One region of the Kribbella sp. NPDC048837 genome, then DNA from elsewhere that is predicted to be linked to it. Evidence: riboswitches for the same ligand, from Rfam matches in the RefSeq annotation. Region 1 holds a riboswitch; the other holds the start of a gene.
What was found. A riboswitch is a leader RNA that binds a small molecule or an ion and turns the genes downstream of it on or off. The one in region 1 is predicted to bind S-adenosylmethionine.
Positions count from the first base shown of each region.

Region 2: it holds a riboswitch for S-adenosylmethionine, as region 1 does, so the genes downstream of both, ACZ6O0_RS19010 (aminotransferase class V-fold PLP-dependent enzyme) here and ACZ6O0_RS08390 (GNAT family N-acetyltransferase) in region 1, are expected to answer to the same signal.

Region 1 covers NZ_JBVJHF010000002.1:92,735-95,911, forward strand. The annotation lists gene ACZ6O0_RS08380 (BTAD domain-containing putative transcriptional regulator) at 1-846, opposite strand, end outside; gene ACZ6O0_RS08385 (dihydrofolate reductase family protein) at 903-1,157, opposite strand; gene ACZ6O0_RS08390 (GNAT family N-acetyltransferase) at 1,164-1,715, opposite strand; SAM riboswitch class IV at 1,728-1,840, opposite strand; gene ACZ6O0_RS08395 (TIGR03618 family F420-dependent PPOX class oxidoreductase) at 1,914-2,297, opposite strand; gene ACZ6O0_RS08400 (NAD-dependent epimerase/dehydratase family protein) at 2,321-3,177, opposite strand, start outside.
Region 2 covers NZ_JBVJHF010000003.1:714,918-718,094, forward strand. The annotation lists gene ACZ6O0_RS19000 (DUF4184 family protein) at 195-935, opposite strand; gene ACZ6O0_RS19005 (DinB family protein) at 967-1,482, opposite strand; SAM riboswitch class IV at 1,609-1,722, shown strand; gene ACZ6O0_RS19010 (aminotransferase class V-fold PLP-dependent enzyme) at 1,739-3,103, shown strand; gene ACZ6O0_RS19015 (prolyl oligopeptidase family serine peptidase) at 3,115-3,177, opposite strand, start outside.

The sequences.
Region 1 (3,177 bases):
CCCGGTGAGCGTCACCAGCCGGCCGCGCTCCAGGAGGCGGTGTACGTCGGCGATCTCGCGCTCGCGTCCGACGAAGCTCGTCAGCACCGGGGCGAGGTTGTGGCGGGGCCGGATCGGTGCCTCTCCGGTCAGGAGGTCGCGGTAGACGCGTTGCGTCTCCGGGTCCGGGTCGGTGCCGTACGTCGTACGCAGGTCCGTGCGGAGGCGTTCGTACTGCGCCAACGCCTCCGATGATCGGCCCATCGCCGCGTGACGCCGCATCAGGTCGCGGACGGCACGCTCGTGGAGCGAGTCGATGGCGAGCGCCCGTTGGAGCGCATCGAGCGCCTCGACGTCGTTCTCGGTCGCCTCCGCGAGGTCCACGAGGAGGTCGCAGAAGGTCGCTCGCAGTTCCGAGCGTGGACGGTCGGCCCAGTCCTCGAAGCGGTCCTCGGGGAGCAGGTCTCCGCCGTACGCCGCTACCGCGGTCCGGAGGTCGCCCAGGTCACCGCTGGTCCGCGCCGTCGCGGCCAGCCGTTCGAACGTCCGTACGTCGACCTCGACGAGACCGTCCGCGAGCAGAACCACGAAGTCGTCGCGCAGTTCGAGCAGACCGTTGCTCGGCGCCTCGCCCGCGAGCGCGCGACGGGCGACGTGCAGTGCCTGATGGAGATTGTTGACCGCGGACATCGGCGGCCGGTCGGGCCACAGTTCCTCGAGCAGTACGTCGCGATGCAGCCGCTGATCCCGCGTCAACGCCAGCATCTTGACCAGCGTCCGCGCCTTCCGCAGACGCCAGACCTGGCCATCGACGGGTTGTCCCCCTCGATCGACCCCGAAACCCCCGAGCAGCCGGATCCGCACCATCGCCCTCCCCCGACGAGCGTAGACACAGTTCCCTACGTCGCAACCACCTTCCTGGTTCAGCCGGCGTGCGCCGAGTAGACCAAGGCGACGGTCCCGGAGGGGAAGGACCTCGCACTGCGCAGGGTCAGCGTCCTGCGATCGACCACGTCGGAGAACTTCGATCCGCCACGGCCGACGACCGCGGGGTTGAGCTTGAGCCAGTACTCGTCGACGAGATCCGCGGTGACGAGCGCGCGTACGGTCTGTACTCCGCCGAACACCACCAGGCCGCCGCCGGTGGACTCCTTCAACCGGCGAATGTGCTCGTCCAGTCGGCTTCAATCCGCTTTCACTGAGCCGGCCAGTTGGGACGCGTCGGGCCAGGACATGCGCAGGCACTTGGGCGTGCCGTTGAGGCGGGTCGGGTCTCCGCCGGGTGGCGGCACGGTGGCCGTTTCCACCCGGGTGCCTCCGGCCGCTCGGTAGAAGTGCTGCCCGTCGGTGTTCTGCTGCAGCACCCACAGGTACATCGCGTTGCTGGTCGCCTGGTCGATGACGGCTCGGGCGGCCCGCGCCAGAAGCTGAGTGCCGATACCGGTACGACGCTGGCGATAGTCGACATGCAGATTGTCGACAAGGCTGCCCCATCGCGGGTCCTTGTCGAACTCGGCGTGGACGAAGCCCGCCAGCAGGCCGTCGTCCTCGGCGAGGATGGTGGCGGCGTTGCTCGGCGCTGCCAACCGCGCTGACCAGACCGCGCGTCGGTCGGTGTCGATGTCCCCATCCAGGAACGAGTCCGCGTACGCACCCCGGTAGTGCCGGCGCCAGCTGTCGGCGTGCAGCAACGCGACCTTCTCGGCGTCCTGTGCGGTGGCCGAACGAAACTCCATCCCGAACCTCCCACTCGCGGCTTGCCCGGCACTCCTGTGCCGAACCAGGTCCTCACCCGGGGCACCCCACCCACGAGGAGGGTTGCCGACCAGCAAGCCGGGGCTATCCGCTGGCACTCATGACCACGCCGAAACCGTAGCAGCCGGCCGGCGCCACCAAGATCATTTCTCACCACCGCCACCACGAGGACTGAGGTCTCAGCCGACGCCGACTGATTGGTGGGTGGGGTCGATGACGGCTACTACGCGTTCGTGGTCTCGGGGGTAGGGGACGCCGGTGTACTTGGTGGCTAGTTGGTCGACGATCTCCCAGGCCTCGTCGCCCTCGAGCCATTCGACGACTCGGCCGCGGATGACGACGGGTTCGAAGGGGTTGTCGACGGGGGCGATGGACAGTGCGAGTCGTGGGTCGCGGCGGAGGTTGCGGGCTTTGCGCATGCCGGGTCCGGTGAAGAAGACGACCTGGTCGCCGCGGGCGCCGACGTACACGGGCGTGGTGTGGGGTGAACCGTCGGGGAGGACGGTGGCGAGGTGGGCGATCGAGGTGCTGTCGAGGACGCGGCGTACGGCGGGGTCGAGCATGTGGTGCTCCTTCCGGGAAGCGGTCAGCGGGGGTTACCGGCGCGCCACGCGACATAGTCGGCGACCGCCTTGGCGACGTCGAAGTCCGGCTCGAAGCCGGTGTCTCGGGTCAGCCGGGTGATGTCGAGATAGGGATCGGCGCCAGGCCCGGCCTCTCGCCCGGGCAGCAGGTCGAGCTGCAGACCGGGCGTGATCGCCTGCAGCGCCTCGGCGAACTCGCGGTTCGTGTACGGCCGTCCGCTGGACACGTTGTAGGTGTCGTGCCGCAGGGTCTCCGTGGTCGTGAGGAGCGCGATCGCGCGTCCGGCGTCCGGTGCGTAGCAGGAGTCGCCGCCGTCGTCGGCGTACAGCGGCTCCGGCTTCTCGCCGCGGAGTACGGCGCTGATGTACGGCGGGATGTGGAAGAACGGCGTCTCCGGATCGACGAGCGGTCCCCAGATGGTCCCGATCCGGAGCACCACCGGTTGGACACCACTGCCCTGGAGGCTGTGCGTGGTGAGCGGCTCGACGGCCTTCTTGAACGCGATGATCAGGTGCGGCAGCTCCGCGGTCGGCAGCGCGAGCTCCTCGTGCCACGGGATCTCGGTGCGCCCGACGTACGCACCGAGGCTGCTGGCGGCGGCGAACCTTCGCACGCCCCAGGTGCGCGCGGCGTCGAGCGCATTGAGCAGACCGGTCAGGTCCGTGCGGAAGAAGCGGACGGGATCCTCGTCGGGAATGGAGCCGGCGAGATGGACGATGTCGCTGATCTCGTGTCGATCGGCGAACGCGAGGAACGCGTCCCGGTCGGTGACGTCGAGGGATTCCACGGTGACCCGGCCGGCGAGGAACGACGGAACATCGGTACGGCGGTGCGTGGTCACGACGACCTCATGTCCCA
Region 2 (3,177 bases), on a different contig from region 1:
TCTGCCCACGCTTCTGGGCGCCTGACGGACGGGAGCGTCCACCAGCAGCCGAACGGGCCGTACCCGGCCGTTTGGCTGCCGACTTCTGCGCCCGCGCCGGGGAAGACGTGCGGGTCGCCATGTCTAGCAGGCTACCCCGATTACCTCTCGAGTCCCACGTGTCACACGCCGATCACGCTGCCCCATCCGTAGCGTCACAGCGCTGCCACTCTCCTGCGCAACCGGGCCGCATGCCACAGGACGACGTACCAGCCGAGCGTGGCCAGACCGCCCGACACGAGCCCGGTCAGGGCCAGTCGTACGGCGGCGTCGCCCGCGAAACCGCCCTCGGACCGGCCCAGCTGTACGACGACTCCGGTCGCGCCGAGGACGACTCCCGCGACCAGTACGACGTACCGGGCCCAGGGCGGGACGTGGTCACCGGGAGTGACGGAATGCGGTTCGGTCCGGCCGTACCAGCGGTAGAGCCAGATGGCGAGGACGACGCAGCCGGCGACCGTACTGACGTACTGGAGGATGCGGCTCGCATCCCGGTGCGTGAAGAAATCCCACAGGACGTGGGTGAACGCGCCGACCGCGGCGGAGACCAGCGTCCACAGGAGGACTGAGGGCGAGGGAAGGCGGAGCTGAGTCCGGGGTGACTGGAGCCGGGCAGCGAGCGCGGGCGGCGCCAGAGCGAGCAGGGGGCGCTTGAGAACCAGGTTGAAGACCACGAGCAGGATTAGAGCCAGCAGCGGGTCCAGCCACAGTGCCGACGAGAACTTGTGCGTGAGGGTCAGCGTGAGGTTGCCGTCGATCTCCTGGGTGGCGAACCGGTAGATCGGGTCGAGGTAGAGGAGATCGGGTGCCACCGCGCCGGCCACGAGCGCCGAGGGCACGAAGGGCCGGCGGACGAGCGGGAGGACGGCTGCGGGGTGAGCGAGCGTGAACGGCACGCCCCGGAGCCTAAAAGAGCCGGAGGTCTCGTCAGGCCCCGGTGGTTCCGTCGAGTTGCTCTCGCACCAGGTCGGCGTGGCCGCAGTGGCGGGCGTACTCGCCGATGAGGTGGATGTAGATCATCCGCAGCGTCGACTCCGTCCCACCGAAGGTGAAGCGATCGTCGAGCGACCGGCCCGCCGCGGCGTCGTCGGAAAGCTTCCACTCGGCGATCAAACCCTCGTACGCCGCCTGTGCCTCAGCCGGATCGATGCGCTCGAAGTCGGCGTCCTTCCCCAGCTCCAGAGGGAACACCGGCTCGGCCGGGTCCACCGCGAAGTGGATGCGGAACCAGATCCGCTCCACCTTGGTCAGATGCCGGATCAGACCGAGCAGTGAGAGGTTGGACGGCGACGACGGCCGCTCGGCCAACTGCTCGGCGGTCAGGCCCGCGCACTTGACCAGCAGCGTGGTGCGATAGAAATCCAGATAACCCTGCAGCAACTCCCGCTCCGGCGCGATCAGCGAACCGTCCGGTCGCTCGACCGCAGGTGCTCTCCAGGTCATCCTCATCCTCTGTCTTCACATTGGCCAAGCTCATCGCGGTGGGTGTGTCCACGATGTGTTCGCCTATCTCATCACATGAGATAGGCGCTGGCGCAGGTCGTGGCCGGTTCGTTACCGTTCTCGGCAGGTCATGAGTGTCAGCGTGAAGCCCCGGCTTGCTGGCCGGCAACCCTCCTCCGCGGTGGGGTGCCCCGGGTGAAGACCAGGCCGTGCGGATACCCCGCTCGGCAAGCGCGGACTTCCCGGGAGCAGCAGCATGTCGATCCTCTCCATCCTCGAGCCGGCCAGTACGACGACCCAGCGGCCGACGGTCGCCCGGCTCGTCACCGGCAGCATCCCCGCCACGGTCGGGTCGGACCTGCTGGTCCCGCTGGCCGACGGCCGGGTCACCGACTACGCGAACTTCGACCACGGAGCCAGTGCGCCGTGTCTGGAGTCGGTCCGGGCCAGCGTCGAGGCCGCACTGCCGTCGTACGCGTCGGTGCACCGCGGCAACGGCTACGCGTCTCGCATCACCACCCAGTGGTACGAGCGCGCCCGCGCCGAGGTGCACACCTTCGTCGGTGCCCGCGCCGACGACCAGGTGATCTTCACCCGCCAGACCACCGACGCACTGAACCTCCTGGCCCACGCAGTGCCCCAGGACGCAACGGTCGTCGTCTTCGAGTCCGAGCACCACGCCGCTCTCCTCCCCTGGCCGAGCGAGCGGACCGTTCGCCTGGCGGCACCGACGAGCCCGACCGACGCCGTGACGAAGGTCGCCGACGCGCTCCGCGCGGCACCCGACGGCCCCCTGCTCGTAGTGATCACCGGCGCCTCGAACGTGACCGGTGAGATCTTCCCGATCGCGGAGATCGCCAAGGTCGCGAGGGCGCATGGCGCGCGGGTCTGTCTCGATGCCGCGCAACTGGCCCCGCACCGCCCGGTCGACATTGCCTCCCTGGATGTCGACTGGGTCGCGGTCTCCGGCCACAAGCTCTACGCGCCCTACGGTGCCGGTGCGCTGATCGGCCGCTCCGATTGGCTCGACGCCGCCGACCCGTACCTGTACGGCGGAGGCGCGACCACCGCGGTCACCAACGACACCGTGGTCTGGACGACTGGCCCGGCGCGGCACGAAGGCGGCTCCCCCAACGTCATCGGCGCGATCGCCCTCGCCTCGGCGTGTGCCGCGATCAGCAAGCACCGGGACGCGATCGAGCAGCACGAGCGCAGCCTGCTCGCCCGGCTGCGCACCGGACTCGCTCAGGTCCCCGGCGTCACGACGTACTCGATCTTCGGTGAGGACGCGGACCGGGTCGGCACAGTGTGCTTCACCATCGCCGGTCTGAGCTCGACGCTGGTGTCCGCGGCGCTGAGCGCCGAGTACGGCATCGGTGTCCGCGACGGCAAGTTCTGTGCGCACCCGCTGGTCGGCCACCTCCTCGCCGACTCCCCCGAGCACGGTACGGCGGTCCGCGCGAGCCTCGGCCTCGGGACGACGCGGGAGCACGTGGACCGTCTCGTCAACGCCGTACGGACGCTGGCCGCCGGTGGACCGCGGTCGGAGTACGAGGACACCGACCACGGCTGTCAGCCCACCGACGACCCGCGGGACCTGCAGGCTCCGCGCATCTGGTAACGCCGGCCCTCCTACTGCTCAGGAGGTACGAGACCTACGTGGTGAGCAGCGAACGCCAGTAGGTCGGCCCATTC